3 regions of the Thiomonas sp. OC7 genome follow, and region 3 is predicted to be linked to each of the others. Evidence: predicted binding sites of a transcription regulator. Region 3 holds the regulator's gene; each other region holds the start of a gene.
The links. The regulator sigma-54, encoded in region 3, starts transcription at its own class of promoters, with help from an activator protein. The targets are predictions, from matches to a motif close to TGGCANGNAANCTGCTTT.
Positions count from the first base shown of each region.

Region 1 (10,641 bases), 1.3 Mb from region 3:
TCACATGGCTGCCGCGGATGACCAGCTCGCCGGTGTTGCCGTTGGGCAGGCGACGGCCTTCGTCGTCCGCCAGCCAGACTTCTTCATTGGGCATGCCGCGCCCGACGCTGCCGGGGCGCACATCGAGCTGTTCCGGCGGCAGGTAGGTCACCCGCTTGCACTCGGTCAGCCCGTACATGGAAAACAGCGTGGCCTGCGGGAACAGCGCGCGAATCTGCGCGATCTGGGTCTGCGGCAAGGCCGCCGCGGTGTTGGTGATCAACCGCAGCGCCGAGAGGTCGAACTCATGCAGCGCCTTGAGGTTGGTCAGCAGGGTGAACATGGTGGGCACGCCGGGGAATACCGTCACCCGCTCCTGCGCCATATTGGCCAGCACCTTGACCGGAAAGGTGAACGAGCGCTCCAGCAGCACGGTGGCGCCCAGGCTGAAGGCCATGAGAACCTGATACAGCCCATAGTCGAAGGCCAGAGGCAGGGCGCAGACGATGACGTCGTCCTGCCGCAGCCCGAGGTAGCCGCGCACCGAGCGCAGCGCGGTGAGCATGTTGAGATGCGTGAGCATCACCCCTTTGGCATCGCCGGTGGATCCCGAGGTGTAAATGATGGCGGCCAGATCCTGGTCGATCAGATCGGGTTGCGTAGGCGAGCAGGCCGCGCCGGGCAGGGCGGCAGGAAAGGCGCATTCGCGTGGATCGGGTGTGCCGACGTCCGGCTTGCCCTGCGCGTAGGCCGTGAGCATGTAGCAATGACGCACGCTGGGGTTCAGCGCCAGGGCCGCACGGCTGGTTTCGGCCAGTTCCTGCTGGCTGAACAGAGCGCAGGCTTCGGAATCGTTGAGGATATAAGCCAGCTTGTCAGCCTTGGTGAGGGTGTTGACCGGCATGAACACCGCACCGATCTTGAGCACGGCGTACATGGCCGCGATCATTTCCACGCAGTTGTCGAGAAACAGCGCCACCCGCTCACCGCGCTGCACCCCATGAGCTCGCAGTGCCGCGGCGATGCCCTCCACCTGGTCGGCCAATTCGCCATAGCGGGTCGTCACGCCTTCGCGCACGATGGCGCGATGTTCGGAAAACTCGGCGGCGGTGGTCTCGAAAGTGTGGTGAAGCAGCATGAGCGTCCATTAAAAACGAGGTAACTCAGCATAAGGGCGGAGTGTGCTGAAGCGTCACCCCGCAATCGCACGGAAAGCCCCAGAGTGTGATTTTTTTGGGGGGCTTGGTGGCGCGAAAGCGACGGCGCCCCGCTATGCTTGGATTTTCAATTCAGAGCACAAGCATGGGACTGGGGCTTTACATCATCGGCGACGAAATCCTGTCGGGAAAGCGGCAGGACAAACATTTCCCTCAGATCCTGGCTCTGCTCAAGGCGCGAGAGATGCGGCTGGATTGGGTGAGCTATCTGGGCGACGATCCCGCCCGGCTGACCGAGGCATTTGCCGCCAGTTTCCGGCGCGGCGATGTGGCGCTGAGCTGTGGCGGCATCGGTGCCACGCCAGACGATCACACCCGGCAGAGCGCCGCAGCCGCGCTGGGCCTGCCGCTGGAGTTACACCCCGAGGCCAAGGCGCTGATTCAGCAGCGGGTCATCGAAGCCGGGCTGGGCGATGTGGACAGCCCCGCCAACCAGCAGCGCTTGAACATGGGCATGTTTCCGCAGGGCAGCGCCATCATTCCCAACCCTTACAACCGCATTCCGGGCTTTTCCATCCGGCAGCACTACTTCGTCCCGGGCTTTCCGGTCATGGCGTGGCCGATGCTCGAATGGGCGCTGGATGGTCCGCTGGCGCATCTGCACGGCCAGGGTCATCAGGTTGAACGGGCCGTGATTGTGCGCCACGCAATGGAGTCCGACCTCACGCCCTTGATGGAAGACATCGAGCAGCGGTTTGCGGGCGTCAAGGTTTTCAGCCTCCCCAGCGTGGATCACCCGGTTTGGGGACGGCACATTGAACTCGGCGTGAAAGGCGACTCGGCGGCCGTAAGTGAGGCTTTCGACTATTTGCGAGCCCACCTCCCGGAAGGCAGTTGGGAAGATGCACCAAAATGAGCTGAATCGCACCGAAAAAGTGCATGAGAGTTTTCGGCACGTTTTTGGTGCGTTTTTCGCCGTCTGCAAACCCCGTCTCTTCTCCTGGTGGGAGGAGCTGGGTTTCAAACGATCTGGGCACGCTTTCTGCTAGATTCCCTGCACTGCGCGGAGCATTGCAGCAAACGATGTCAAGTGGCGTCTTCAGCACGGCCGATGACCACCCCCAACGCATTTCAACCTGACAGGAGATTTTCATGAGCAAAACAGTCGCCGACGTGATGGGCCTGGTGAAAGAGCACGATGTCAAATTCGTGGATTTCCGTTTCACCGACACCCGCGGCAAAGAGCAGCACGTCACGGTGCCTGTCTCGCATTTCGATGAAGGCAAGTTCTCCGATGGTCACGCCTTCGACGGCTCGTCCATCGCTGGCTGGAAGGGCATCGAAGCCTCGGACATGCTGCTCATGCCCGACCCGAACACCGCCAATATCGACCCGTTCTACGAAGAAACCACGCTGCTGCTGAGCTGCGATGTGCTCGAACCCGGTGACGGCAAACCCTACGACCGCGATCCGCGCTCCATCGCCAAAAAGGCCGAGGCTTATCTGAAAGCATCGGGCATCGGCGATACCGCCTATTTCGGTCCGGAACCCGAGTTTTTCATTTTCGACCAGGTCCGCTGGAATGTGGACATGTCGGGCTGCTTCGTCAAGATCGACTCCAACGAAGCCGCCTGGGCCACCGGCGACAAGATGGAAGGCGGCAATATGGGCCACCGCCCGTCGGTAAAGGGCGGCTATTTCCCGGTGCCCCCGGTGGACAGTCTGCAGGACATCCGCTCGGAAATGTGCCTGCTGCTCGAACAAATGGGCGTGCCGGTCGAAGTGCATCACCACGAAGTGGCCAACGCCGGCCAGTGCGAAATCGGCACCAAATTCTCCACCCTGGTGCAGCGTGCCGACTGGACGCAGATCATGAAATATGTGATCCAAAACGTCGCCCACGCCTACGGCAAGACCGCGACCTTCATGCCCAAGCCCATCGTCGGCGACAACGGCTCGGGCATGCATGTGCACCAGTCCATCTGGAAAGACGGCAAGAACCTGTTCGCGGGCAATGGCTACGCCGGTCTGAGCGACTTTGCGCTGTATTACATCGGCGGCATCATCAAACATGCCCGCGCGCTCAACGCCATCACCAACCCTGGCACCAATTCCTACAAGCGTCTGGTGCCCGGCTTCGAGGCCCCGGTGATGCTGGCTTACTCGGCGCGCAACCGTTCGGCTTCGATCCGCGTGCCGTTCGTGCAGAGCGACAAAGCCCGCCGCATCGAAGTGCGTTTCCCCGATCCGACCGCCAACCCTTATCTGGCCTTCTCCGCCATGATGATGGCCGGCCTGGACGGCGTGGAAAACAAGATCCACCCAGGCGAAGCCGCGAGCAAGAACCTATACGACCTGCCGCCGGAAGAAGAGGCCAAGATCCCGACCGTGTGCTCCAGCCTCGACCAGGCACTGGACTATCTGGACAAGGATCGCGCCTTCCTGACCAAGGGCGGCGTGTTCAGCGACGACTTCATCAGCGCCTACATCGAGCTGAAGATGGAAGAAGTCACCCGCTTCCGCATGACCACGCACCCGGTCGAGTTCGATATGTACTACTCGCTGTAAGGTGGGAGGGTTTTCAAATGCGGCCTTCGGGCCGCTTTTTTTTTCGCAATTCCGCCACGTCCTGTCGGCCGGGTGTGCGGCACGCGCGTTGCCAGACTTACACTGACCGCTGATTTTTTGAATGCGCGCCATCATGACCTTGTTTGCCCAATTGACCTCCCGATTGACTTCCCGATCAAGCGTTCGTTACGCCGCGTTTGCTTTGTTCGCGTCCCTGGCGGGCGCCTCTGCCGCTGTGGCGCAGACCGACCCGCAGCGCGTTTACCGCTGCCCGGACAACTCCTACACCAACGATCTTTCCGAGGTGAAGGCGAAGAACTGCAAGCTGATCGACAACGCCAATGTGAGCATCCTCTCCAGTCCGGGCATGACGCCCAAGGTCATCGGATCGGGCAGCAAACCCAGCGCGCAAAATGCAGAGCCGAGCGGCAACCAGGCCGCGCGGGTTGCGCCCTCCACGCAAAAAGAGCGCGATCTCGAGGCGCGGCGCATTCTGGAGCAGGAATTGCAGCAACAGCAGGCGCGGCTCGAGCAGCAACTCAAGGCCTACAACAACGGCCAGCCCGATTACCTGCCCAGCGAACGGCTGGTGGGCGGCGGGGTCAAGGGCGGCGAATACGCCCAGCGCGTGGCGCAGATGAAAGACCAGATCGCCATGACGCAGGCCAATATTGCCGCCTTGCAACGCGAGTTGCAAAAGTATCCGCAATGAACGTCGCAGCGGTCGGCCAGCCGGGCGCGACCGAGTATCCCGGCCTGGAGTGGCTGGCCTCGATGGCCGCCCTGGTGGATGCCGAAGGCGCGATTGAATACGCCAATCCGGCGCTGGAAAATGGGCTGGGCGTCTCTCGCCGTCTTTTGAACGGGCAAAACCTGAGCCACTGGATGGACTGCCCCGCCCTCTGGCAGGAGTCTTTGCTCCAGGTGCGCAGCAACGAATTCAGCAGCAAGCGCTTCGACTGCATGATGCGGCTGCGCGACTTGCGCGAGGCGGTGCAAGTGCAGCTGATCGTGGCGCGCACCGATCATCCTCAGGGCCTGCTGCTCGCCGAGGTGGTGGAGATCAGCCAGCAGTCTCGGCTGGAGCGCGAGGAGCAGTGGCACAACCAGGCGCAGGCCAACAAGGAGCTGATTCGCAATCTGGCGCACGAGATCAAAAACCCGCTGGGCGGCCTACGCGGTGCAGCGCAGTTGCTGCACGCCGAGCTGCCGTCTGCGGAATTGCAGGAGTACACCCAGGTCATCATCGCCGAGGCCGACCGGCTGCAAACCCTGGTGGACCGCCTGCTGGCGCCGCATCGCAAGCCGCATGTGGTGGGCGATGTGAACATCCACGAAGTGTGTGAGCATGTGCGCACCCTGCTGCAGGCCGAGTTTCCGCAAGGGCTGACCATCGAGCAGGACTACGACGCCAGCCTGCCCGAATTCCGCGGCGACAAGGAACAGCTCATCCAGGCGGTGCTCAACATCGCCCACAACGCGGCGCAGGCCTTGCAACAGCGTATCGTGCAGGGCGATGCGCACATCGTGTTCCGTACCCGGGTGGCGCGGCAGATGACGGTGGCCCGTCAGCGCTACAAGCTGGCACTGGTCTTGCATATCGTGGACAACGGCCCCGGGGTGCCAGCGGAACTGAAAGATCGCATCTTTTTTCCGCTGATCTCGGGCCGAGAAGGAGGGAGTGGACTGGGGCTCACCCTGGCCCAGACCTTCGTCCAGCAACATCAGGGAACCATCGAATGCGACAGCCAGCCCGGCCACACAGAATTCCGCATCACCCTTCCTCTGCCTTGAAGGCAGGGTTTTCGTCGCAAGGGAGCGCGCGATGAAACCGATCTGGGTGGTTGACGACGACGCCTCGATCCGCTTCGTGCTGGAAAAGGCGCTGCAGAAGTCGGGCATGGAAGTGCGCAGTTTTTCCAATCCGCGCGACGTGCTCAGCGCCTTTGCCGAAGGCTGCCCGCAAGTACTTATCAGCGACATCCGCATGCCCGGCGGCAACGGTATCGACTTGCTGCAACAAATCCGCCAATCGCATCCAGGCCTGCCCGTCATCATCATGACGGCCTACTCCGATCTCGATAGCGCGGTGGCCTCGCTGCAGGGCGGCGCGTTCGACTATCTGAGCAAGCCCTTCGATGTGGACAAAGCGGTCGAACTGATTCAGCGGGCCGTCGATGAAAGCCTGCGCGAAGAGCAGGCCGATGAAGCGCACAACGAAGCTCCCGAGCTGCTCGGTCAGGCCCCGGCCATGCAGGATGTGTTCCGCGCCATCGGCCGCCTGGCGCATTCGCAGGTGACCGTGCTGATCACGGGAGAGTCAGGTTCGGGCAAGGAGCTCGTCGCCCGCGCTCTGCACAAGCACAGCCCGCGCTCGGGCGGGCCGTTTGTCGCCATCAACACCGCGGCTATTCCGAAGGATCTGCTGGAAAGCGAGCTGTTCGGCCACGAGCGCGGCGCCTTCACCGGCGCGCAGACCCTGCGGCGCGGCCGCTTCGAGCAGGCAGAAGGCGGCACGTTATTCCTCGACGAAATCGGCGACATGCCGCTTGAACTGCAGACCCGCCTGCTGCGCGTGCTATCCGATGGACACTATTACCGAGTGGGCGGGCACAGCGCGATCAAGTCGCATGTGCGGGTCATTGCCGCCACGCACCAGAACCTCGAACAACGTGTGGCCCAAGGCCAGTTCCGCGAGGATCTGTTTCACCGCCTCAACGTCATTCGCCTGCGCCTTCCAGCCCTGCGCGAGCGCAGCGAAGACATTGCTCCGCTCACTAAACATTTCCTGCAGCGCAGCGCGCAGGAGCTCGGCGTCGAGGCCAAGCGCATCTCCGCCGAGGCCCTGCGCGTGCTGCAGCAGTTCCCCTTTCCCGGCAATGTGCGGCAGTTGGAGAACCTGTGTCAGTGGCTGACCGTCATGGCGCCGGCGCAGACCATTCAGGTCAAAGACCTGCCAGACGATGTAAAAACGGAAGTTCGCTCTGAGCAAGCGCCGATGCCTGCTGTGGCGGCAGCAGCGTCGGCCGATATCCCTTTTATTGCGGCTTCAAACCCCGATTCAACGCCGATTCAGCCGTCGAACGAGGACTGGGAGCACCGCGTCGAACAGGTGGCCCAGGGCTTGATCCGCAGGGGCGAGCCTGATGTCATGCACCATCTGACCCAGCGATTCGAACGCGCGGTGATCGCCGCCGCGCTGGCGCAAACCCACGGTCGGCGCATCGAAGCGGCGCAAAAACTCGGCATCGGTCGCAACACGATCACCCGAAAAATTCAGGAACTGGGGATGGAAGAATGAGCTGGGTCACACGACGGCAATCACCGGCGCGTGATCGCTGGGGCGCTCGTTCTTGCGCGGTGCCTTGTCGATGACGCAGCTCTGCAGCGAACCGCGCAAGCCCTCGCTCACCAGAATGTGGTCGATGCGCAGGCCCTGATTTTTGCGGAAGGCCAGATTGCGGTAATCCCACCAGCTCCAGCTCTTGGGCGGCTGGTCAAAGGCGCGGAAGGCGTCGATCAGTCCGAGCCCGAGCAGCGCCTTGAAATGCCCGCGCTCTTCGGGCGTGCAGTGAATCTGCCCGGCCCAGGCGACCGGATCGAACACATCACGATCTTCCGGGGCAATGTTGAAGTCGCCCATCAGCGCCACTTTGGCATGGCGCTGTAGTTCTGTAGCGACCCATGCCTGCAGCGCATCGAGCCAGCGCATTTTGTAGGCGAACTTGTCGCTATCCGGCGCTTGCCCATTGGGAAAATAGGCGCCGATCACCCGCAGATCGCCAAACGTCGCGGCGATCACGCGCGCCTGCGCATCCTCGAAGCCGGGAATGCCGCGCTGCACCTCCGCCGCTTCGCGGCGACTGAGCAGGGCCACGCCGTTGTAGGTCGGCTGACCGAGGCACACGCTGTGATAACCCGCGTTCAGCAGCTCGGCATGCGGAAACCGATCATCGGTCAGCTTGGTTTCCTGCAGCGCCAGCACGTCGGGCGACTGGGCCTGCAGCCAGTCGAGCACCTGCGGCAGGCGCACGGAGAGGGAGTTCACATTCCAGGTGGCAATTTTCATGGTCGTCGCTTTTTCAAACGTCCTATTCTGCCTGCGACGCACCAGCGGAAAACTTGCATCTGGATACATTCGCTTTATTTGAGATGTTATAAAGTAACTCCTGTTTTGTCCTCAGAGATTTCCCATGAAAGCCCGATCCTTCCTGCTTTACCTCGCTCTTTTGTCGCCGCTCTCGCTGCTGTTCGCCAGCGGGGCGCAGGCGGCGCCGATTTCCATCGTGGCGGCAGAAAGTACCTATGGCGTCATTGCGCAGGCCATCGGCGGCGATGCGGTGAAGGTGGACAGCATCATCAGCAATCCGAACGTCGATCCGCACAGCTTCGAGGCGACGCCGGCCGTAGCGCGCAAGGTGGCGAAGGCGCAGATCGCCATTCTCAACGGCATCGGCTACGACGAGTGGATGAGCAAAATGCTGGCGGCCAATCCCGCCCCGCAGCGGCAGGTGATCGTGGCCGCCGAACTCGACCCTGCGCTGATCATGGCCGATCGCAATCCCCATGTGTTCTACGATCCGCTGATGGCGCTTAAGGTGGCGGAAAAACTCACGCAACTGCTGCAGCGAGCCGATCCGGCGCATCGCCAAGTCTTTGCCGCGAATCTGCAGGGTTTCAAGGCGCAGCTGAGTCGGCTGAACGAGGCGCAGGCCGCGCTGAAAAAGCAATATCCGCAGCTCAAAGTCACGGCCACCGAGCCGGTGGTCGGTTATCTGCTGCGGCAACTGGGCTGGACCAGTCTGGGCGAGAAATTTCAATTCGACGTGATGAACGACACCGAGCCCTCTCCCGCCGGAGTGGCGCGCTACGAAGACCATCTGCGCCAGCACAAAGTGGCGCTGCTGTTCTACAACCGCCAGGTGACCGATCCGCTGACGGATCGCCTGCGCAGGGTCGCGCTGGATTCCGGGGTGCCCGTGGTGGGGGTGGATGAATTCGTGCCGCCCAAGACCAGCTATGTGCAGTGGCAACTGCAAACCCTCGCCGCGATCGAGCGTGCGCTGGGCAAATCGCATTGACCATGTCGGCGGAACCTTCCGCGATGAACCTTCCGACCGAGTGGGCGGTGCAAGCACAGGGCCTGCGCTGCGCACTCGGGGGGCGCACCGTGCTCGAAGGACTGGATCTGCATATCCGCCCTGGGCAGTTTGTCGGCGTGTTCGGCGCCAACGGTGCGGGCAAAACCACCTTGCTGCGCGCCATGCTGGGTTTGCAGCCGCTGGAGTCGGGGCGCTTGCGTTTGCTGGGGCAGGAAGGTGTGTCCGCGCGGGCTCACGTCGGCTATGTCTCACAGCGCGACCCGGTTGGCGCCGACAGTTTTCTGCGGGTGCGCAGCTTCGTCGCCACGGCCTGGCAGGGCGAACGCTGGGGGCTGGGGCTCGGAGGTGCGCAGCCGCGTGCGCAGGCCGTCGATGCGGCGCTGAAGGCGATGGAAATGGGGTCGCTTGCCGAACGCGGCATGGACGCACTCTCCGGCGGGCAGCGCCAGCGGGCGCGCATCGCCCAGGCGCTGGTCAACCCGGTGCGCATGTTGCTGCTGGATGAACCGCTCTCCAATCTCGACCCGCAGGCGCAGCAGCTCATTTTGCAAACGGCGCGCCGGTTGTGTACCGAGCAGGGCATGACGGTGTTGATGACCGCGCACGATATCAATCCGCTGCTGCCGCATATGGATCAGGTGCTCTACCTCGCGGGCGGCCGGGGGCGGCTGGGCACGGTGGATGAGGTGGTCAACGCACCGGCGCTGTCGGCGCTGTATGGTCTGCCGATGGCCGTGGCGCGCGAAGGCGGCTATCTGTTCATTCATCCCGCCGGTGGCTTCATGCCCGAAGAGGCCGCACATTGCGGTCACGATCACGGTCATGCCGGCGAAGGAGAGGGCGCATGATCCTCGGTCTGGAATATGGCTTCATGCGGCATGCATTGCTGGCGGGCAGCGCGATTGCGGTGTTGAGCGCCGCCGTGGGCTATTTCATCACACTGCGGCGGCAGGCGTTTGCCGCGCATGCGCTGTCGCATGTCGGCTTCACCGGCGCGGCGGGGGCCATTCTGCTGGGCCTGAGCCCTTATCTCGGCCTTTTTGCTTTTACGCTGACCAGCGGCGTTGCCCTGGCGCTGACGGGCGGGCGCATCCGCCAGCGCGATATCGGCATCGGCATGGTGCTCATGTTCGCCCTGGGGCTGGGCGTGCTGTTTCTCAATCTCTACACCGCCAACGCGCAGTCGGCGATGAGCATTCTGTTCGGCAGTATTGTGGGCATCACCGCGGCGCAGGCGGGTTTGTCGTTGCTAGTGTGTGTGGCCGGTCTGGCGGGGCTGGCCGTGCTGTATCGCCCGCTGTGCTTCGCCAGTTTCAACCCTGAAGGCGCTCAGGCGCGCGGGGTAAATACCCGGCTACTCGACCTGCTGTTCATCTTGCTGGTGGCGGCCACGGTGGCGATTGCCGTGCCGGTGATCGGAGCCTTGCTGATTTTCGCTTTGCTCATCGGCCCCGCGGCCACGGCGCAGACCGTGAGCCGCAGCATTGCGGGCGGCGTCGGCCTGTCGATGGCGCTTGGGCTGGCGGTGACCTGGGGCGGGCTGGCGGCGGCGTATTACATCGGTTATCCGGCCAGCACCTGGATTGCCTCGCTGAGCTTTGGCCTGTATTTGCTCGGCCATGCCTGGCGCGCTTGGCAGGGCGGCTCGGGTTGAGCCGAGCGCGCCCCGGCTGCGTCAGCCCAGATCGGCATCGAGCACCGCGCCGCGATGCGAACTGCCGACTAGCGCCGCGAACTTGGCCATCACGCCGCGGGTGTAGCGTCTGGCGGGCGGCGTCCAGGCGGCGCGACGCCGAGCGAGTTCTTCATCGCTGACGTGCAGGGTCAGGCTCAGG
Region 1 is NZ_LR131953.1:154,674-165,314, reverse strand. It holds gene BIO17B3_RS00840 (class I adenylate-forming enzyme family protein) at 1-1,117, opposite strand, end outside; gene BIO17B3_RS00835 (molybdopterin-binding protein) at 1,282-2,052, shown strand; gene glnA (type I glutamate--ammonia ligase) at 2,289-3,704, shown strand; gene BIO17B3_RS00825 (hypothetical protein) at 3,838-4,416, shown strand; gene glnL (nitrogen regulation protein NR(II)) at 4,413-5,498, shown strand; gene ntrC (nitrogen regulation protein NR(I)) at 5,530-7,005, shown strand; gene xth (exodeoxyribonuclease III) at 7,012-7,773, opposite strand; gene BIO17B3_RS00805 (metal ABC transporter solute-binding protein, Zn/Mn family) at 7,898-8,785, shown strand; gene BIO17B3_RS00800 (metal ABC transporter ATP-binding protein) at 8,809-9,654, shown strand; gene BIO17B3_RS00795 (metal ABC transporter permease) at 9,651-10,460, shown strand; gene ilvD (dihydroxy-acid dehydratase) at 10,482-10,641, opposite strand, start outside.
Region 1: glnA (type I glutamate--ammonia ligase) is a predicted target of sigma-54. The motif match lies at 2,168-2,185, and genes of this name have one in related genera.

Region 2 (10,641 bases), 570 kb from region 3:
CGATGAGGGCGGCGACTTGCAGCAGGTTGCGCAGCTCCAGCAGGTCGCGGGTGACGCGGAAGTTGGCGTAGAACTCGTCCACCTCGGCTTGCAGCAGGGCGATGCGGTGGGCGGCGCGCTCCAGCCGCTTGTCGGTGCGCACAATGCCGACGTAGTTCCACATCATGCGACGCAGCTCGTCCCAGTTGTGGCTGATGACCACGAGTTCGTCGGCGTCGCTCACGCGGCTTTCGTCCCAGCGGCGGGGCGTGGGCACGGCGGGGGGCGCGGCTTCCAGGATGGCGAGCGCAGCGGCCTTGCCGAACACCGCGCATTCCAGCAGGGAGTTGCTCGCCAGCCGGTTGGCGCCGTGCAGGCCGGTGTAGGCCACTTCGCCCGCGGCGTAGAGGCCGGGCAGATCGGTGCGGCCCGAAAGGTCGGTGAGCACGCCGCCGCAGGTGAAGTGCACTGCGGGCACCACGGGTATGGGCTCGCGGGCCATGTCGATGCCGAGTTCGAGCAGGCGGGCGTGGATGGTGGGGAAGTGCTGGCGGATGAAGGCTTCGCCTTTGTGGGTGATGTCGAGGTAGACGCAGTCGAGGCCGCGCTTTTTCATCTCGAAGTCGATGGCGCGGGCCACCACGTCGCGCGGGGCCAGTTCGGCGCGCGGGTCGTGCGCGGGCATGAAGCGGGTGCCGTCGGGCAACACGAGTTTGCCGCCTTCACCGCGCACCGCTTCGGTGATGAGGAAGCTCTTGGCTTTGGGGTGATACAGGCAGGTGGGGTGGAACTGGATGAATTCCATATTCGCCACGCGGCAGCCCGCGCGCCAGGCCATGGCGATGCCGTCGCCGCTGGCGGTGTCGGGGTTGGTGGTGTAGCGATACACCTTGCCGGCGCCGCCAGTGGCCAGCACGGTGTGTGCTGCGGCGAACGTCTCGACCCGGCCACTGGCGGTGTCGAGGGCATATGCGCCCCAGCAGCGCGGGCTGGCCTTGCCGTCCACATGACGGTCGGTGATGAGATCGACGGCGACATGGTTTTCCAGCAGGGTGATGTTGGGATGGGCCTTGGCGCGGGCGAGCAGCGTGGTCTGGATGGCCGCGCCTGTGGCGTCCACCACATGGGCGATGCGGCGTTGGCTGTGGCCGCCCTCGCGGGTGAGGTGCAGCGCGGCGCCTTCGGTGTCGAAGGGCACGCCTTGTTCGCGCAGCCAGGCGATGGCGTCCGGCCCGTGCTCGATGACAAAGCGCGTGGCCGGCAGATCGCCCAGCATCGCACCGGCGACCAGGGTGTCGTGCACGTGCTCCTCGAAGCTGTCGCCCTCGGCCAGCACCGCGGCAATGCCGCCCTGCGCCCATTGGCTGGACGAGACGTCAAGCGTGCGTTTGGCTAGGACCGTCACCTTGAAGCGCTCGGCAAGATGCAGTGCGGTGGACAGGCCGGCCAGACCGGCACCGAGGATCAGAACATCACTTTGGGGCATGGTGGGTCAACGCGTGGGTCAGCGCTTGCAGGAGGGGCGTCAGTGAAGGGGTGATGAAAAGGTGATTGTCCCTTGTTCGCGCGGCCAGCGCCTTGTTCGCTGACAAGGCGCGCAAATGGGCCGAAAATCAGCTTCCATAAAAACGAAGGAGACAAACATGAACATACCGAACCTGGAACACGCGGTGGACCCGCAGGAATGGGCGCTGCGCTGCGATCTGGCGGCTTGTTATCGGCTGGTGGCCTTGCACGGCTGGAGCGATCGGGTGTTCACTCACATCAGCGCCAAGCTGCCGCTTTCGCTGACCGGTGGCGACCACCAATTTCTCATCAATCCCTATGGCCTGATGTTCGAGGAGATCACGGCGTCGAGTCTGGTGAAGGTGGACGCCGAGTGCAACAAGCTGAGCGAGAGCCCCTATCCGGTCAATCCCGCAGGTTTCGTCATCCACAGTGCGGTGCACGAGGCAAGGCCGGACGCGGGCTGCGTGCTGCACACCCATACCCGCGCCGGAGTGGCGGTGAGCGCGCAGGAGCACGGCGTGTTGCCCATCAGTCAGCAGAGCACTTTCGTGCTGGCGTCGGTGGCCTATCACGACTATGAGGGCGTGGCGTTCCGCCCCGACGAAAAACCGCGTCTGCAGGATGATCTCGGGGACGCCAACTTCCTCATTCTGCGCAATCACGGCCTGCTGACCGTGGGCGCGAGCATCGCCGATGCCTTTCTGGGCATGTATGTGCTGGAGAGCGCCTGTCAGATCCAGATCGCCGCGCTGGCGGGTCAGCAGGGGGCGGAAGGGCTGCGCCAGGTGCATCCGCGCATTCTCAGCGGCGTGGCAGAGGCCATGCGAGTGCAGACCGGTGGCATGGGGGGCGCCTTTGTCTGGCCTGCGCTGCTGCGCAAGCTCGAACGCACCGATCCCGGATACCGGGCTTGAGGGCGCCGTCTCAAGGTTGCCGGGGGGCGTTCAGCACTCCAGGTTGTCGATCAGCCGGGTGCGGCCCAGGCGGGCGGCGGCCAGCGCGACGCAGGGCGTTCCGCGGTGCAGGTCTTGCGCGGTAGGCGGCTGCAGGTCGGCGCGGCGGCGCAGGGTCAGGTAGTCGGGCGTCCAGCCGAGATGGTCGAGGCGGGTCATGGCCTGTTGTTCGAGCAGGTGAATCTGCTCGGGGTCGGTCGCGCTGCGGGCGTCTTCGGCCAGGGCGCGCAGGGCGGCCTGGAGTTGCGGCGCCTGCACGCGTTCTTCGGGCGTGAGGTAGCCGTTGCGCGAAGACAGTGCCAGTCCGTCGTCGGCGCGCACCGTGTCGAGGCCGATGATGGTGATGGGCAGGGCGAACTGCTCGACCATGCGACGGATGAGGAGCAACTGCTGATAGTCCTTCTTGCCGAACACGGCATGGCGCGGCTGCACCATCTGGAACAGCTTCATCACCACGGTGGCCACGCCTTCGAAATGACCAGGGCGAGCGGCGCCGTCGAGAATGCCGGCGATGGCCGGATCGGGCAGCACGCGGAAGGTCTGCGGCTGCGGGTACATCTCGGCTTCGTCAGGGGCGAACAGCAGGTCGCAGCCGGCGTCGGCCAGCAGCGTTGCGTCGTGCGGAAGGGTGCGCGGGTAGCGGTCGAAGTCTTCGTTCGGCCCGAACTGCAGGCGGTTGACGAAAATGCTCGCCACCACCGGAACGTTCTCCTGCCGCGCGCGGGCGATCAGCCCCAGATGCCCGGCGTGGAGATTGCCCATGGTGGGCACCAGGGTCCAATCGGGGTGCGGTTTGAGCGCGGCGCGCAGGTCGGCGACGGTGTGGACGGTCAGCATGGGCAAGGGCGGGAGGAAGAATCAGGCGGCATAGCCGTGCAGGGCTTCGTCGGGGAACGTGCCTTGCTTGACGGCGTCGACATAGCCGCGCACGGCGTCGAGAAGGCTGGGCGCGCCCTGCATGAAGTTGCGCACGAAGCGCGGTTTGGGGCCGCGGGTGATGTCGAGCATGTCGTGCAGCACCAGCACTTGGCCATGGGTGCGCGCGCCCGCGCCGATGCCGATGGTGATGCCGGGATAGGCCGCGCTGATTTGCGCTGCCACATCGGAGGGCACGAGTTCGAGCACCAGCATGGCCGCGCCCGCAGCGCCGACTTCGGCCGCATGACGGCGCAGGGTGTCGGCCGATTGCGCGTCGCGGCCCTGAATGCGGTACCCGCCGAGTGCGTGCACGCTCTGCGGCGTGAGGCCGAGGTGGGCGCAGACGGGAATGCCGCGTTCCACGAGGGCGGCGATGACGGGCGCGGTCCAGCCGCCGCCTTCGAGCTTGACCATCTGCGCACCGGCCTGCATCAGTGCCACGCTGCTGGCCACGGCCTGCTCGACTCCGGCCTGGTAGCTGCCGAAGGGCAGATCGGCAATGAGCCAGGCGCTGCGATTGCCGCGCGCCACGCACTGCGTGTGATAGACCATTTGTTCGAGCGTGACGGGCAGGGTGGAGCCGTGGCCCTGCATCACCATGCCCAGCGAGTCGCCCACCAGCAGGCAATCGACCCCGGCGGCGTCGAGCAGGCTGGCGCTGGCCGCGTCGTAAGCGGTGAGCATGGCGATTTTTTCGTCGGCCTCACGCATGGCGCGCAGGCGGTGCAGGGTGAGCGGTTTGCGCGGAGCGCTATCACTGCGGGGCGCAGCGCCGTAGGGCGCGGGAGAGTCTGCTGACATGGCTTGAGCTCAGGTGGAAACCGGCGAATTATGCCCGCGCTACGCTTGTTTTTGCGAACGAGCGTTCGATTCCCAGCCTGGCGACATCAGCTCGGGGTGTAAGCCAGCCGCACATACAGAGGGGCGAAGGCTTCGGCCTGGGTGATTTCCACCAGCGCTTCCCGGGTGAGTTCGAGTAGCGCCACCAGCGTGACTACGGCGACGGGCACGCCCTGTGCGGGGTCGAACAGTTCGTGAAATTCGAGGAAGCGCTTGCCTTGCAACTGGCGCAGCACGCGGCTCATGTAGTCGCGCACAGAAAGCTGCTCGCGGGTGATCTTGTGGTGGGTATGCAGCTTGGCGCGCTTGAGAATGTCGCTCCACGCCTGTTGCAGTTCGTCGGCCGTCACCTCGGGCAGGCGCGGTGCGGCGTCGCGGTCGAACAGCGCTTGCGCACGCCAGAAGTCGCGTCCGAGCACGGGCAGGGCGTCGAGCTGCTGCGCGGCGAGCTTGAAGCGTTCGTATTCCAAGAGCCGGCGCACGAGTTCGGCACGGGGGTCTTCGGGCTCGGCGCCGGGCTCGGTGGGCGGCCGCGGCAGCAACATGCGCGACTTGATCTCGATGAGCATGGCCGCCATCAGCAAATACTCGGCGGCCAGCTCCAGATTGTGTCGGCGGATTTGCTCGACATAGCTCAGATACTGCGCCGTGACCTGCGCCAGCGGAATGTCGAGGATGTTGAAGTTCTGCTTGCGGATGAGGTAGAGCAGCAGATCCATCGGCCCTTCGAAGGCTTCGAGAAAGACTTCGAGCGCATCGGGCGGGATGTAGAGGTCTTGCGGCAGCTCGAACAGCGGCTCGCCGTACAGCCGCGCCACCGCCATGCCGTCGACCGTGGCCGGGGTGCTGTCCACCTCCGGAGACATCAGCGCGGCGTCGCCGGGCGCGGCGGTCATGGAATGGCCTGCAGCGAAGCTCGCCACGCTCGGGGCGACTTCAGTGACTGCCGTAAACGTAGGCTTTCTGCGGCACGCGGGCCGCCTGGAATTCCCGGGTCAGCTCGGGGTTTTGCGGTTTGTCCCAAAGCCGGGCACGCCCTTCTTTTTGCTTGGCCTCAAGCTGCGGATCGCTGTGCTTCAGATCCTGGATGAAATGCGTCACTTCAGAAACGTAAGGTTTGACTTTGAAAGGCATGGGCGTTCTCGAATGGAAACCGCAGGAGGAACAACGAGCTCGTCATTCTAAGCAAGCGGCTGCTCTGATCAATGCGCCCGAATACGGTGCGCAACGCCTTGATATGGTGCGAACCAAGCCCTGTCATGCACCGAAAATGCGCAGTTTGTGAGCGGTTGTGAACCCAACAGGGGCACCGTGCGCCATTTATGGGCACGAAGTTTGCTCTCTCTATCTCACTCTGATCAGGAACCCCAACCATGCAAGACGCCTCCAGTGGAAATGTGTTGTTCATCCTTCTCGGCGCCATTCTGGTGCTCGCCATGCACGCCGGGTTCGCCTTTCTTGAGCTGGGCACGGTGCGCAAGAAAAACCAGGTCAACGCGCTCTCCAAAATCATCACCGACTTTTCCGTCTCGGCGATTGCCTACTTTCTGATCGGCTACGGCATCGCCTACGGTCATCATTTTCTCGTGGGCGATGACGTGCTCACCCGCGATCATGGCTATGAGCTGACCCGATTTTTCTTTTTGCTGACCTTCGCCGCGGCCATTCCCGCCATCATTTCCGGCGGCATTGCCGAGCGCGCCAAGTTCTGGCCCCAGCTCATTGCCACCTTCACCATCGTCGCCTTCATCTACCCGTTTTTCGAGGGCATTGTGTGGCACGGCAATCTGGGCATTCAGGCATGGTTGCAGTCCACTTTCGGCGCGCCCTTTCACGACTTCGCCGGCTCGGTGGTAGTGCATGCGATGGGCGGCTGGATCGCGCTGCCCGCCGTGCTCTTGCTCGGGCCGCGTCGCGGCCGCTATCACGCCAACGGGCAGATATCGGCGCATCCGCCCTCGTCCATCCCATTCCTGGCGCTGGGTTCGTGGATACTGATCGTGGGCTGGTTCGGCTTCAACGTGATGAGCGCGCAAAAGCTCGACCAGATCAGCGGTCTGGTGGCGGTGAACTCGCTCATGGCGATGGTGGGCGGCACCCTGGCGGCGCTGGCCGCGGGCAAAAACGACCCTGGCTTTCTGCACAACGGGCCGCTGGCCGGTTTGGTGGCGGTGTGCGCGGGTTCAGACGTGATGCACCCGCTGGGCGCGCTGGTGGTCGGCGCGGTGGCCGGGGCGCTGTTCGTCTGGATGTTCACCCTGACGCAAAACCGCTGGAAGATCGACGACGTGCTGGGGGTGTGGCCGCTGCACGGCCTGTGTGGCACCTGGGGCGGCATTGCCGCGGGCATTTTTGGCATGAAGGCGCTGGGCGGGCTGGGCGGGGTGTCGCTGGCCTCGCAGATCGTCGGCACGCTGATGGGCATCACAGTGGCCCTGATCGGCGGCTTCGTGGTCTACGGCGTGCTGAAAAAGACCCTCGGCATCCGCCTCGACGCCGAAGAGGAATTCAACGGCGCCGACCTCTCCATCCACCGCATCAGCGCCACCCCGGAGCGCGAGGCGTCGTGGTGAGGCGTCGGTGGGCAGCGAATGTGCGCTCTAGCTCCAGCCCAGGTCGGCCAGCGCCAGGGTGTGCGACCACAGCAGCTTGCCGTCGACGTTCTTGGCTTGCAGCTCCAGCCGCCGCTCCTTGCCCTCGCCGCTGAATTTGAGCACGCCGTAGTTGCGCTCAGCGACTAGCGTGCCGGGTACGCGGTTGGGATTGCCGTCGCCTTTGGCCGGCCCGGAATTCAGCGGCGAGCAGGTGAACTCCACCAGCGGATAGTCGCGCTTGCCGCCGTAGGCCGGACGCGGATACCGGATCAGCTCGGTGATGTGCCGGTCTCCCGAGAGAAACAGCAAGCCGGGGATGCGGTATTGCTGCAGCCAGCCGAGAAATGCGGCGCGTTCTTCGGGAAACTGGTTCCAGCCCTCGTAAGCGTCGTCGTCGTTGAAAAACTGGCCGCCGGCGGCGACGATCTTGAAGCGGGCGCGCGAGGACAGCAAGGCGTTGCGCAGCCAGCGCATCTGCGCCGGGCCGAACATCACCTTGCCGCGGTCACCTGGGCTGGTGGCGTCTGCGCTGCGCCACCAACGATCATCGAGCAGAAAAATATCGGCATCGGCGATGCTGGTCTTGGTGAACACTCCGGCGACGTCGCCAACGCCATACGTCGGGTTGGCCCAGTAGGTTTTGAACAGATCGAGCGAGGCGTTCTTGAACTCGAAACTCGCATCGCTGTCGTTCGGGCCGTAATCATGGTCGTCCCAGATCGCCACTTGCGGGGTTGAGCGTAAAAACGCATCCAGCGGAGCGAAGCCGCGCTGTTGGCGGTAGCGCAGCGCCATACCTTGCGGGCTCTGACAATCCACCTCGCGGTAATAGAGGTTGTCGCCCAGCCACACCATCAGATCGGCGCCTTCCTGCGTCATTGGCTCATAGATTTCGTAGCCGCCGCCATAAGGCTGGCCCGGCCGGTCGAACAGCGGGTCGTTCAGATACGCGCAAGAACCCGTCAGGAGGGTGACATCGGGCGGCGGTGAACGAAACTGCCAGATGGGCTGCGTGCGCACGACGAGGGTGCGATTCGCAGCCGGTTTGCCATTGACCCAGGCCACAGTACGGTAGCGCGTGCCGGGAGAGAGATCGTCCATGACCAGATGAGCGCAGAACTGCCCTGCCGCATCGGTGCGAACCGACGCGGAGCGCTTTTTCTCGCCGGGCTGATTCTCTGGGGCATACTCCAACGCCACTTCGGCTGCGCCGGGCGTCTGCACCCAGATGAGGGCAGAGCGTGCAGCCACATAGCCCTGCATCGGCCCGGCGTAGAGCACGCCGGGGGCGGCTGGTTCAGCCCAGGCTGCAGGAAAGGGCCATTGCCCAGTGGCCAGCAGCGCGGAAGTCACCAGACCGCCCCGCAGGAACGCGCGGCGGGTCGGAGGGATCAACGCGGTTTTCGGTGCCGCGCCCATCAGAACTGCGCCTCCAGGCTGAGGTAGTAGCTGCGTGGCAGGTTGTATTTGATGAGCGGGTCTTTGGCGCTGCCCGGAAAGCCGGTGCTGTATTTGGTGATGTAGCGCTTGTCGAACAGATTGTTCACATTGAAGCCCACGCTGACTTTTTGCAGACCCAAGCCGCGCACCGTGTCGCCGCCCTTCCAGGTGTAGCGCAGCGAGGCATCGGCGATCCGGAGTTCGACAGCTTGAGCCAAAAATTGACTGAAAACGCCTACCCTGGGTTTGACAGAACAAGGGGTTAGCGCTGTTTTTCGCAAAGTGCCTGTGGTGGCACGTTTTTCCACATGGTGAGGCCGCTTGCCATTTGTGAATGGCTTGATATATTGTGGCGGCATGTTCATCAAAGTCACCACCTCCGGCGGCCGCCGCTACATCCAGCTCGTCGAGTCTTATCGGGATGAGAGCGGACGGGTGAAGAAACGCACGGTGGCCACCCTGGGGCGCGCCGACCAAGCCGGCGGCCAGCTTGAGAGCGTGATCCGCGGCCTGCAACGACTTCGGGGCGACACGCCCCCAGACGCCGGGGCGGTGGCGACCGTGGCCGACGTGAGGTTTGAGTCCAGCCGCGCCCTGGGCGATGTGTGGGTGCTGACTGAGCTTTGGGACGAACTGGGGTTCGGTGAACTGCGGCGGGTTTTTGGTCGAACGCGCAGCCGCATCGACGTCGAGGCGCTGGTGCGCCTGATGGTGCTCAACCGCCTGTGCGATCCGACGTCCAAGCTCGGGGTGCTGCGCTGGCTGCAGACGGTGGCGCTGCCGCGCTTTGCGCCCAAGGCCGTGACCCACCAGCAGTTGCTGCGGGCGATGGACGCGCTGGTCGCGCACCAGGACCGCGTGCAAGCGGCGTTGGCCGGGTTGCTGCGCCCGCTGATCGACCAGGACCTGTCCGTGGTGTTCTACGACATGACCACCATCGGCGTGGAGGGCGAGACCGAGTTGGCCGGCGACCTGCGCCAGTTCGGCATGTCCAAGGACGGGGGGATTCGTCGCCAGTTCATGCTCGGGGTGGTGCAGACGGCCGAGGGACTGCCGCTGACGCATCGGGTCTGGGAAGGGAACACGGCCGAGGCACCCACGCTCAGCGCCGTGGTCCAGGAGGTTCTGGCGCTGTACCCGGTCAAGCGCGTGGTGCTGGTGGCCGATCGCGGGCTGCTCAGCCTGGACAATCTGGAGTGGCTGCGCGAGCAACGCGTGGGCGGCACCGAGCAGCCCCTGGAGTTCATCCTGGCCGTGCCGGGGCGGCGTTATGCGGAGTTCGCGGAGATTCTGGAGCCGATCCACGCGCAGCGCTGCGCAACGGCCAACCGCGAGGTCCTCGGCGAGACCCGCTGGCAGGACATGCGCCTGGTCTGGGCCCACGATCCACGCCGCGCCCAGGAACAAACCGCAGCGCGCCGCCAGCATATCGAAGAGCTCACGCAGGAGGCCCAGCGGCGCGCTGGCAAGCTCGATGCGCAAGAAGGCGGCACCGCCTTCAGAGGCCGGCGCTTGAGCGACTCCGGTGCCAAGGCCTGGTTGTTCCGCTCGGTCTCCGAGGCGCACCTGGGTTCGATCATCAAGGTCGATCTGCAATCGGACCTGTTCACCTACGCTATCGACGACAAGGCGCTGGCCCGTGCCGAGCTCAACGACGGCAAGCTGCTGTTGGTGACCAATGTGCCCGAGTTGTCGGCGCTCGAGGTGCTGCGGCGCTACAAGAGCCTGGCCGACATCGAGCGCGGCTTCAAGATCCTCAAATCCGAGATCGAGATCGCCCCGGTGTTCCACCGCCTGCCCGATCGCATCCGTGCCCATGCGCTGATCTGCTTCATCGCCCTGGTGCTGTACCGCGTCATGCGCATGCGCCTCAAGGATGCCGACTCCAAGCTGTCACCCGAACGTGCCCTGGAGCAACTGCGGCGCATCCAGTACCACCAGGTTCACCTCGGCGGCGAGCGCCGCGACGGCACGTCCTCGCTCAGCGACGCCGACCACGCCATCCTCCAAGGACTCAAGCTTCCGAAACCCGCCATCGACGACCAACTCGCACTCCTGTAGGGGCACGTTTCGACGCTCACCCTAACGATATCGCGGACTTACGAGCGTAACTGTCGAACTCCGGGGCGATGGTGTGCGCCGGAATGGGGGACTTGAAGTCCGTCCAGTAGGCCTCGCTGGTGTGGCGCACGCCCAGTTTGGCTCGCCACGGGCCGACGGTGTAGATGCCGCCCAGCGCCATTGTGGAGTGCGGCGAATACGGCATGGGCACCTTGGCCGAGGTGAACTGCGCGTTGAGCAGCCCCAGGTTGGCGTAGGCCGACCAGTTTTTGTCGATCTGGAAATTGTTCTGCCAGGCGATGCCCTCATTCACAGCCTTGCCCACGTTGGCCAGAATGGAGACTGAC
Region 2 is NZ_LR131953.1:856,839-867,479, reverse strand. It holds gene nadB (L-aspartate oxidase) at 1-1,465, opposite strand, end outside; gene BIO17B3_RS04090 (class II aldolase/adducin family protein) at 1,623-2,402, shown strand; gene panC (pantoate--beta-alanine ligase) at 2,433-3,278, opposite strand; gene panB (3-methyl-2-oxobutanoate hydroxymethyltransferase) at 3,300-4,160, opposite strand; gene BIO17B3_RS04075 (ScpA family protein) at 4,247-5,095, opposite strand; gene BIO17B3_RS04070 (DUF3460 family protein) at 5,136-5,333, opposite strand; gene BIO17B3_RS04065 (ammonium transporter) at 5,573-6,772, shown strand; gene BIO17B3_RS04060 (alkaline phosphatase) at 6,800-8,212, opposite strand; gene BIO17B3_RS04055 (TonB-dependent receptor) at 8,212-8,451, opposite strand; gene BIO17B3_RS04050 (IS1634 family transposase) at 8,591-10,294, shown strand; gene BIO17B3_RS04045 (TonB-dependent receptor) at 10,311-10,641, opposite strand, start outside.
Region 2: BIO17B3_RS04065 (ammonium transporter) is a predicted target of sigma-54. The motif match lies at 5,524-5,541, and genes of this name have one in related genera.

Region 3 (10,641 bases):
AACGCCGACTCGGTCTGCCACGCAGCGCGCAGGCCACTCATGGAGTTGATGCCCGCGTGATAGACGCGCGAAAGCCCGGTGCGGGTTTTGTAGGGATTGGGCGCCGCCTCCGGCTTGGGGAGGGGCGAACGTTCGCGCTGCTGGGCCATGGGTTCAGTGCGTCGTTTGCGTCGCACTATTTGGCGCACTACTCTCGCGCACGGCCTTGCGCAGATGATCGAGAAACTGCCGCGAGGCCGCTTCCCAGGTGAATTTGCGGGCATGCGCCAGCGCCACGCTGCGCGGAATCTGCAGGGCGCGCAGGCAGGCGGCCTTGAGGTCGTTGTCGAGCGCACCGGCCGGGCTTTCGCCAATGACATCGAGGGGGCCGGTCACGGGATAGGCCGCCACCGGGCAGCCGCAGGCCATCGCTTCGATCAGCACCAGCCCGAAGGTGTCGGTCTTGCTCGGAAACACGAACACATCGGCGCCGGAATAGACCTTGGCGAGCTCGTCCTGCGTGAGCACGCCGAGAAAGCGCACGCCGGGATACTGCTTGCGGATGCGTTCAAGCTCCGGCCCTTCGCCCACCACCCACTTGGTGCCCGGCAGGTCGAGCTGCAGGAAGGCGTCGATGTTCTTTTCCACCGCCACCCGGCCGACGTACAGAAAGATGGGCGGCTTGCCGTCGAGCCGTTCACCTTCGCGCGGGTAGAACATGCGGTGATCCACCCCGCGCGACCAAAGCCGCACATTGCGAAAACCATGCTCCTGCAAATCGCGCTGCACCACTTGCGTGGGCACCAGCACCGCGCGGCCGGCGTTGTGAAATCGCCGCAGATAGGCATAAGTCCACCCCAGCGGCACACGAAAGCGGGCCTGGACGTATTCGGGAAAGCGGGTGTGGTACGCCGTGGTCAGCGGAATGTCCAGACGCTGCGCGATGCGCCGCGCGGCCTGCCCCAGTGGCCCTTCGGTAGCCACATGCACCACGTCGGGCATGAACTCGGTCACCCGCTGCATGATGCGCGAACGCGGCCGCAGGCTGAGGCGGATTTCGGGATAGGTCGGACAGGGAATGGTGCGAAAACTGCCCGGCTCCACCACCTCGACCACTTGCCCCATGTCGCGCAGCTGCCCGATGGTGGTCTTGAGAGTGCGCACCACGCCGTTGACCTGCGGCTCCCAGGCGTCGGTGACGATGAGAATGCGCAGCGGCGGCGTGCCGGCGGCGGGGGGCCAGGGCTTTTCGGCCGCGGCGGCCACTTGAGGAGCGACTGCGGAGGCGATCATGCGTGGACGGGTTGTGTGGGTGCGGGATGTAAAGGGGCGGGATGCGTTGCAGTCTGCGGCGCCAGCTCCGCCAGCACCTGCAGCCCGGCGTTCCAGTGCAGCAGCTTGAGGCGGCCGTCGAAGTCTTCAGCCAGCGCGGTCAGGCTCTCCACCCAGTCGCCGCAGTTGGCGTAGATCTGCCGGTCTTCGCTGCGCAGCTCGGCGCGGTGAATATGCCCGCAGACCACGCCGTCGCACTGCTGGCGTCGCGCTTCGTCGCTGAGCAAGGTCTCGAAACTGGAGATGGTGTTCACCGCCGCCTTGACCTTGTGCTTGAGATACTGCGATAGCGACCAGTACGGCAGACCGAGCTTGAGCCGCGCATGGTTGAGCCAGCGATTGAGCTTGAGGGTGAACATGTAGGCGGCGTCGCCCAGATGCGCCAGCCACTTGGCGTAGAGCACCACGCTGTCGAACAGATCACCGTGCACGATAAGCAGGGTGCGGCCATCGGCGGTGACATGCCGCACCTGATTGATGACCTCGATGCCGCCGAAATGCAGCCCGTCGTAGGGCCGCGCGAACTCGTCATGGTTGCCCGGCACGAACACCACCCGCGTGCCCTTGCGCGCCTTGCGCAACAGCTTTTGCACCACGTCGTTGTGCGCCTGCGGCCAGTAGATGCCCTTTTTCTTGAGCTGCCAGCCGTCGATGATGTCGCCCACCAGATAAATGGTGTCGGCGCTGCAATGCCGCAGAAATTCGAGCAGCTGCGGCGCCTTGCAATCGCGCGTGCCGAGATGTATGTCGGACAGCCACAGGGTGCGCCATTTCAACTCCGGCTCGCCCTCACCGCCGGCTTGCGGGGCGTCGATGTGAGCTGCCGCGCGCAGGGTTTCCGCCGTGGCGCCGTCTTGCGGAATCACGGCACTGCTGCGCATCATTCGGGACAGGGTTTGGATCACCATGTCGCGCATTGCATAGCTTCAATGTGTCAATCTGGTGAACGTCACGGAAAAAATATCGCTACCCAATTGACGCTGCGACTTGTTTCACATCTAGCGAGCGGGTCAAATGACAACTTCATTCCCTCGAACCCCCCTCGCCATGAGCCAGGAACGCGAACTCAAATTCCGACTCGATCCCGCCCTGCATGACGCCGTGCGCCGCCATCCGGTCTTGCAATCGATGGCGCAGCCGCCCCGGGTTCAGGCGCTGCAAACCTGGTACTTCGATACCCCGGCGCACGCCCTGCGCGAGGCGGGCCTGGCCTTGCGGGTACGGCACCCGGGGGACGGGCGGCGCATTCTCACCCTCAAGAGCAGCCCCGCGCAGGGCCTGCAACTCGCGCGCGGCGAATGGGAGTTCGACATCGACGCCGACACGCCCGACGCCGCGTCGCTGCAACGCCTGAGCGAGACGCCGCTGGCCCGCCTGGGCGACCTCGATGCGCTCGCCAGCCAGTTGCAGGCGGTGCTCGGCACCCGGGTGCAGCGCACCCTATGGTGGGTCGATTGGGAAGGCTCGCAACTCGAGGTCTGCCTCGATCACGGCCAGGCGCTGGGCGGCATCACCCCACTCTCGCCCAGCCTCTTGATCAGCGAACTGGAGATCGAGTTCATCAGCGGCCATTGGCTCCACGCTTTCGAACTCGCGTGGACGCTGGCGCAAGACCTGCCGCTGTGGATCTCGCCCATCAGCAAAGTTCAGCTCGCAGCGATTGCCGCAGGCGCCGCCACGCTGCAACTGCCCGCGCTCGCTCGCGAACTGCCTCCGCATGAACAGGGCGGGCAGGCCGTGGCCGACGTGCTGCAGCAGGCAGCCGCCGTCATCGCCGTGGGCGCCGATCTGTTGCACGACAAGGCCCTGCCCGAAACCGTGCACCAGATGCGGCTGCAGTTGCGCCGACTGCGGGTGCTGCTGCGGCTGCTTCAGACCACGGGACCGAAGTCGCAACGCGCGGCCTGCCGCTGGCTGCGCGACGAATGGCGCTGGGCCGGACAACTGCTAGGCGCGGTGCGCGATGTCGACGTCTGCATTGAACAGGCCAGCGCGCCCGACAGCACACCAGCCACCGTGCGCGACGGTCTCGCCCAGCGCCGCGAGGCGCGTCTTCAAGCCCTGCTGACCTATCTGCGCAGCGCCCGCTTCGGCCGCGTGCTGCTGGCGCAGACGCGCTGGTCCGAGTGCTGGAGCGGCGGCCAGATCATTGCCGCCGAGACGTCCACCGAACAACTGGCCCGGCGACTTCTGCGCTTCCACCGCGACGACCTGCATTTGCACCCGCAGCGCTGGGCCGAACTGCTGGCCATCTGGGACAGCCTCGCCGCGACACCGATCGACGCCCCCTGGAGCGCGCTGCACGCCCTGCGCCTGCGCGCCAAGCAGTTGCGTTATGCGCTGGAATGGCTGGCCCCCTGGATCGGCCAGTCGCTGGGCGACGAAGGCAAAGCCTGGCTCAAACTCACCAGCGCCCTGCAAACCGACCTAGGCAAAGCGCTCGACACCTACCGGCTGGCGCGTTGGATGATCAGCGACCCAACCACTCCGCCGTCACAGCCCAACGCGTTCAGCGAACAGGCCATGCGCGATGCCTTCAAGCAGGCCCGCACCGGCTTGCAGCGCGCGCTCCAAGCCGCCCGCGGGAAGTCAGGAGAGCGTTGAACTTGCGGTTGAACCTGGGCTTGAACTTCTCTGCAACTGGTCCCGCCGTGTCGCAGTGAGGTAAATCACCAGGGCCAGAATCGCAACCAGGAACAGGGCACTGGTGCCCATGGTTCCCAGACCGAGCCCTCCTTCGGAACCGGGTTTGGACAACCAGTCGCCCAAGGTCGCACCCAGCGGGCGGGTGAGGATGTAAGCGATCCAGAACGTGGTCACGGCACTGGCCTTGAAGAGGTAGTAGGCCGCTGCCGTCAGCGCAATGGCGCCGCCAAACAGCAAGGCCGACAAGGCATAGCCGAGTTGCAGCCGCTCGGCGGCCAGATCGCCTCCGGCAGTACCCAGCGCAAAGGTGAACAGAATCGTCGCCCAGTAAAACCCTTCTCGTTTTGGCGTGGCAATGCTGTGGATGGACAGGTCACGCTCGCTGCCCCACCAGATCGCAAACGTCGCCAGCAAGGCCACCGCAAACAAGGCGGTGCTCACCGGCAGCGGCACGCCCAACTGATCGGTCAGATTGTCGGTCAGCAAGGTGCCCACCACGCTGATGAGCGTCACCGTCAACCAGTAAAGCCAGGGAACGTAACGGCTGGCGCGCATCTGCGCCGCCAGCACACCGATGAACAAGAGGGTCATCACCGCGCTGGTGGCGACCAGGCCCAGATGCAGATCCACCGCCAGATAGTCTGCGGCGGTTTCGCCCACCGTGGTGGCCATGATTTTGATCAGCCAGAAGTAAAGCGTGATGACGACCGGAACCTTGACCGCCAGCGCCCAACCGGGCTGCGCGGCTTTTACTGCGTTTTGCATGATGAACTCCCTGAATACCGTTTGCGTTGTTGTGGCGTCGCGTGCGGCGCGACCCCGGCATTCTGGAGAGGACGACTTAGCGCAAGGTGAGCGACTGGCTCCGCTTGCGGCTGCGGGCCCTTAGCCGCTCTTGCGCAGATTCGCCGGGGCGATGCGCAGCGCTTCGCGGTATTTGGCCACGGTGCGCCGCGCCACCTGCACGCCTTGCTGCGTGAGGCGTTCGGCGAGTTCGCTGTCCGACAGGGGTTTGGCGCTGTCTTCTTCAGCCACCAGGCGGCGGATGAGTTCGCGTACCGCGGTGGATGAGGTGTTACCCCCGGCCTCGGTGCTCAGGCCAGAGCCGAAAAAATACTTCAGCTCGACAGTGCCGAAGGGCGTGAGCATGAATTTCTGCGTGGTCACGCGCGAGATGGTCGATTCGTGCAGGCCGAGCTCGTCGGCAATTTCGCGCAGCACCATGGGCCGCATGGCCACGGGGCCGAAGTCGAAAAAACGCTGCTGGCGCTCGACGATGGTCTGCGACACGCGCTGAATGGTCTCGAAACGCTGCTGCACGTTTTTCACGAACCAGCGCGCCTCCTGAAGCTGTCCCTGCATGGCGCCGCCGCTGTCGCGTGCGCGGCGCATGGCGTCGGCATAGATCTGGTTCACGCGTAGCCGGGGCATGACCTCGGGGTTGAGCTGCGCCATCCAGCCTTGCGGGGTCTTGCGGGCGATGACATCGGGGGTCACGGCCTGCGCGGCATCGCGGCGGAAGGCGCTGCCTGGATGGGGGTCGAGTTGGGCGATGCGTTGCTGCGCCATGCGCAGCGCGGCTTCATCGGCTTCGAGCTGGCGTTCGAGCTTGCGCCAGTCGCGCTTGGCCAGCAGATCGAGATGACCGCCGCGGCAAATCTGCAGGGCAAGTTCGCGCACGGGACAAGACGCCTGACGCTGAAGCTGCAGGCAAAGACAGTCGGGCAAATCGTGGGCGGCAACACCGGCCGGGTCGAAGCTCTGAATCAGGCGCATGGCCGTGGTCAGCGCATCGGCCAGGTCTTCGAGCTGCTCGGCGTCTGCCGCGGGGGCGAGGGCCTGCGCCAGTTCCAGCGGGGTGTCAGGCAGGTAGCCGTCGTCGTCGAGCGAGTCGATGATGGCTTCTGCAGCCGCGCGGTCGGTGGGGCTCAGCGCAAGCCCGGCAAACTGACCGCGCAGGTGGTCGCGCAGATCGATGTGTTCGGAGGCGATGTCGAGCGCGCTGAATTCGTCGTCGTCACCCCCGCTGGCGGACTGGCCTGAGCTGACCCAGGAGTCGGCATCGGCATCGGTATCCGCACCGTGATCGGTTTCGCCGCTGCTGGCCGTCCAGTCCTGCGTGTCGAGTTGCAACTCAGCGGCGGGCTCGGCGGCTGCGTCATGCCCTTCGACCGATGTCTGAGACGGGTCGAGCGCCAAAGGCGGTGGCGACTCGGATGTCGGCGCGGCAGCGGGCGCCTCCTGCTCATCTTCAGGTTCGAGGAAGGGATTAGATTCGAGCAGGCCCTCGATTTCCTGCGTGAGTTCGAGGGTGGAGAGTTGCAGCAGCCGGATGGACTGCTGCAACTGCGGCGTGAGTGCGAGATGCTGGGACAGGCGCAGGTTCAGCGACGGCTTCATCGCGGCTTACATGCGGAAGTTTTCGCCGAGGTACACCTTGCGTACCGCGGGGTTGTCGATGATGGATTGCGGATCGCCCTGCGCCAGCACCTGCCCTTCGCTGATGATGCAGGCCCGGTCGCAGATGCCTAGCGTTTCACGCACATTGTGGTCGGTGATCAGCACGCCGATGCCCTGCTCTTTCAGGAACTGCACGATGCGCTGAATCTCGATGACCGCAATCGGATCGATGCCGGCAAACGGCTCGTCGAGCAGGATGAAGCGCGGTTGCGTGGCCAGCGCGCGGGCGATTTCCACCCGCCGCCGCTCGCCGCCCGAAAGCGCGGGGGCGGGGCTGTCGCGCAGATGTTCGACGTGCAGTTCGCGCAGCAGATGATCTTCGCGTTCGCGGATTTCGGCCTTGCCCAGGCGGCGCCCTTGCGCGTCGCGCTGCAACTCCAGCACCGCCCTCACGTTCTCGGCCACCGTCATGCGGCGGAAGATCGACGCTTCCTGCGGCAGATACGACAGCCCCATGCGCGCACGGCGATGCATCGGAGAATCGCTCACGTCCTGGCCGTCGATGTGGATGCTCCCCGCATCGGGTCGCACCAGGCCGACGATCATGTAGAACGACGTGGTCTTGCCCGCGCCGTTCGGCCCCAGCAGGCCGACCACCTCGCCGCAGCGCACGCTGAAGCTGACGTCGCGCACCACCTGCCGACCGGCATAGCGTTTCTGCAAATGCTGAACGTCGAGCTCGGGGCCGGTGGCCGCGCGGGACGACGGAGTTGAAGGCACGCGCGCGGCTTCCGCCGGGGCGACGGGCTCCAGGCCACCCCGCACCACGGTCTGCCCAGCGGAATGCGGCTGGACGCTCAAGGTTGCGTCCCCAGCTTCGGGGCGACTTTGAGCGCGGGAGGCGATTTGGGCGCCGTCGGCGCGGACGGGGCGGCGGGCTGCGGCGTCAACATCACCCGCACCCGCCCTCCAGGATTGGTGGCCGTGGCGCCCTGCGCACCGCCTTCGACGGTGAACACATCGGTGATCTGGTTGTAGGCAATCACATTGCCCTGGCTGCGGTCGGCCAGCTTGCCGTCGATCAGTCGGCTGAGCATGGCCTGGCCACGCAGCGTCACTACATCGGTCTTGCCGTCGTATTCGATGCGCTGCGCGGCGCCGTCCATGGTTTGCGTGGGCTGGCCGGGCGCGGTATCGAGTTGTTGCTGGAAGGTAGCCAACTGGCCCGGCGCGGCGATCGCCGTCGCGTACTGATAGCCGTCCGGCGCCTGGCGCACATCGACCGTGGCGGCGCGCAGCACCAGAGAACCCTTGGTGACAACCACGTTGCCGGTGAACACACTGGTCTGGTGCACGTCGTCGTAGCGCATGGCGTCGGCCTCGATGTGAATCGGGTGGTTCCGGTCGGTCTGCGCCGCAAGCACGGGCAGCGCCAAGCTCGGCGCACACAGCAGGGTCAACAACAGGATTCGGGCCACTCGTTTCATCGGCATGGGTTTTGCTTTAGTCGGGCCATTCTAGGGCCAGTTCAGGCGATTTCGCAGCAATTTTGCGGGGCTCAAAAAACACTGCCCGCGGTCTGCGGGCAGTGTTGAGATGTGACAGGGCGACGCGCTTACTTCTTCTCCGCCTGCACCTTCTTGATCAGGTAGTCCACGACCTCGAGCACCTTCTTGTTGTTGTTGGCTTCAGGCAGCGCCGCAGAAGTGGTGTAAGTGCCCTGAACCGCCATGGTCGGCACCCCGCTGATCTGATAGTCCGTCACCATTTGCGTGGCCTGCCGGACTTGCGCATTCACGCCGAACGAGTTGTAGGCATCCAGGAACGCTTTTTTGGGAATGCCCTGCTGTGCCAGCCAGTTGGCCATCTGATCGGCCGTGCCCAGAGGAATGTGCTGTTTGTGGATGGCGTTGAAAATCTTGGCCTGCATCGCATCGTCGAGCTTGCCCAGCGCCTTCAGTGCGTAGTAGAGGTGCTGTTGCGGCACGAACTGGGGAGAAAAAGCGACGGGCACGCGCTCGAGCACCACTCCGGCGGGCAGTTTTTTCTGCCAGGCTTCGAGCAGGGGGTCGAAGTCGGCGCAGTGCGGGCAGTCGTACCAGAAAAACTCGTACACCACGATTTTGTCCGACGGGCTTACCGGCTGCGGCACAGCCAGGCGGTTGTAGGCAAAACCCTCGTTGAAGGGGCTGCTCTTAGCGGGCGTCTGCGCCTGCGCGCCCGCAGCAAGAAAGCCCATTGAAAACACCATGAACACCACGGTAAGCCAGCGTTGAAACATGAGTCGTCCTTTGGTTTGAAGATCTGAATAGGGTTTTATGAACCGGTGCGCATCAGGGCGGTTTGAACCCCGTTATCGCCCAGAAGTTTCTGCGTCTGCTCGGCTTGCTGCGCCGAGGTGAATGGCCCCACTCGAACGCGATAGAGGGTGCGCCCGTTGACAACGCGCTCATCCACATGCGCTTCCTGACCGATCAGAGCCACCTTGGCGCGCTGACGCTCGGCGTCTTCGCGCGTGCTGTACGCCCCGACCTGCAGCACATACTGCACGGGGCCTTGGGCGGCCGGTTTGGTTGGGGCGGCCGGGGTTGTCGCGCCTCCCGTCGTCGGCGCGAGTGCCGCCTGTGAGGCCCCCGCAGCGGGCTGCCCCAGTTTGGCCAGCGCCTGAGGAGACAGCGGCTTGCTCGCCACCGTCACGGGCATGGAACCGCTGCCCGCAGGCGGCGCTGCGGTTGCGCCGCTCAAGCCCTGATTGGGATTCCAGTTGCTGGCCCCGGAAGCCGCACTGGCGGGACGCTCCTGGAATCGATTCATGAAGGGCAGCGGCGCCTTGGTGATGTAGAGGGCAACGCCGAGTGCGATACCCAGGCCGATGACCAGGCCGACGATCAGGCCGATCACGGTGCCGCCGAACTGGCCGCGAAGTGTGGTGCGTTTAGACATGGAAGACAGGAGTGTGCGTTGTCGATGGAGCCCTGCGGACGCGCCGTGACGCTTACATGCGCTGCGGCGCGCTCACGCCGAGCACGGCCAGTGCATTGTGCATCACCTGACGCACGGCGCGCAGCAGCCGCAGGCGCGCATGCCGCAGGGGAAGTTCGTCGACCAGCACGCGTTCGGCGTTGTAGAAAGCGTGGAAATCGGCAGCCAGATCGCGCAGATAGAAGGCCACCTGATGCGGCGCCAGTTCCTGTGCCGCTGCGGCCAGGACTTGCGGATAGCGCGCAAGCGTGAGTAGCAGCGCTCGTTCGCGCGGGGCGATCAGCAGTGACAAGTCGGCTTGCTCGATGAGCGCGGGCTGCGCGGCCTCTTGCGGGGCGCGGGCGGCCCATTGCTCGAACACCGAGTTCACCCGGGCGTGGGCATATTGCACGTAGTAAACCGGGTTTTCGTCGCTTTGCGCCAGGGCCAGATCGACATCGAATACGAATTCGGTATCGGCTTTGCGCGAGACCAGAAAAAAGCGCACGGCGTCTCGCCCTCGCTGCAAAGCCGCCTGGCGCTGCTCGTCGCTCATGTCGTCGCGCACGCCGCCCGACCATTCGATCAGGTCGCGCACGGTCACATAGCTGCCTGCGCGCTTGGAGATTTTCACCTCCTGCCCGCCCCGCATCACCGTGACCATTTTGTGCAGCACATAGTCGGGATAGCCGGTGGGTATGCCGAGGTCGAGCGCCTGCAGTCCGGCGCGCACCCGTGCGATGGTGCCGTGATGATCCGAGCCCTGAATGTTCACCGCGCGATGAAACCCACGCTGCCATTTGGCCAGGTGGTAGGCCACATCGGGAACGAAATAGGTGTAGGTGCCGTCGGACTTGCGCATCACACGGTCCTTGTCGTCACCGTATTGCGTCGTGCGCAGCCACAGCGCGCCGTCCTGCTCGTAGGTGTGGCCCGAGGCCTGCAAGCGCTGCACCGCGTCTTCCACCCGGCCATCGGTGTAGAGGCTGGATTCGAGGTAATAGTTGTCGAACCGAATGCCGAAAGTCTTGAGATCGAGATCCTGCTCGCGGCGCAGATAGGCCACGGCAAAACGGCGGATATTGTCCAGATCGTCGGCTTGACCATTGGCCACGATGGGCTGACCCTGGTCGTCTGGTACCGATTCACACGCCAGAAAGTCCCGCGCAATGTCGGCGATGTAGTCGCCGTTGTAGGCCGACTCGGGCCATTGCGCATCGCCCGGCTTGTACCCACGCGCCCTGGCCTGAACCGACAGCGCGAGCGTCTGGATCTGCACCCCGGCGTCGTTGTAATAAAACTCGCGCTGCACCGCCCAGCCTT
Region 3 is NZ_LR131953.1:1,423,986-1,434,626, forward strand. It holds gene BIO17B3_RS06840 (diacylglycerol kinase) at 1-149, opposite strand, end outside; gene BIO17B3_RS06845 (glycosyltransferase family 1 protein) at 154-1,194, opposite strand; gene BIO17B3_RS06850 (UDP-2,3-diacylglucosamine diphosphatase) at 1,269-2,228, opposite strand; gene BIO17B3_RS06855 (CHAD domain-containing protein) at 2,359-3,915, shown strand; gene BIO17B3_RS06860 (hypothetical protein) at 3,901-4,722, opposite strand; gene BIO17B3_RS06865 (RNA polymerase factor sigma-54) at 4,843-6,357, opposite strand; gene lptB (LPS export ABC transporter ATP-binding protein) at 6,364-7,137, opposite strand; gene lptA (lipopolysaccharide transport periplasmic protein LptA) at 7,215-7,850, opposite strand; gene BIO17B3_RS06880 (thiol:disulfide interchange protein DsbA/DsbL) at 7,973-8,638, opposite strand; gene BIO17B3_RS06885 (SPOR domain-containing protein) at 8,674-9,300, opposite strand; gene argS (arginine--tRNA ligase) at 9,353-10,641, opposite strand, start outside.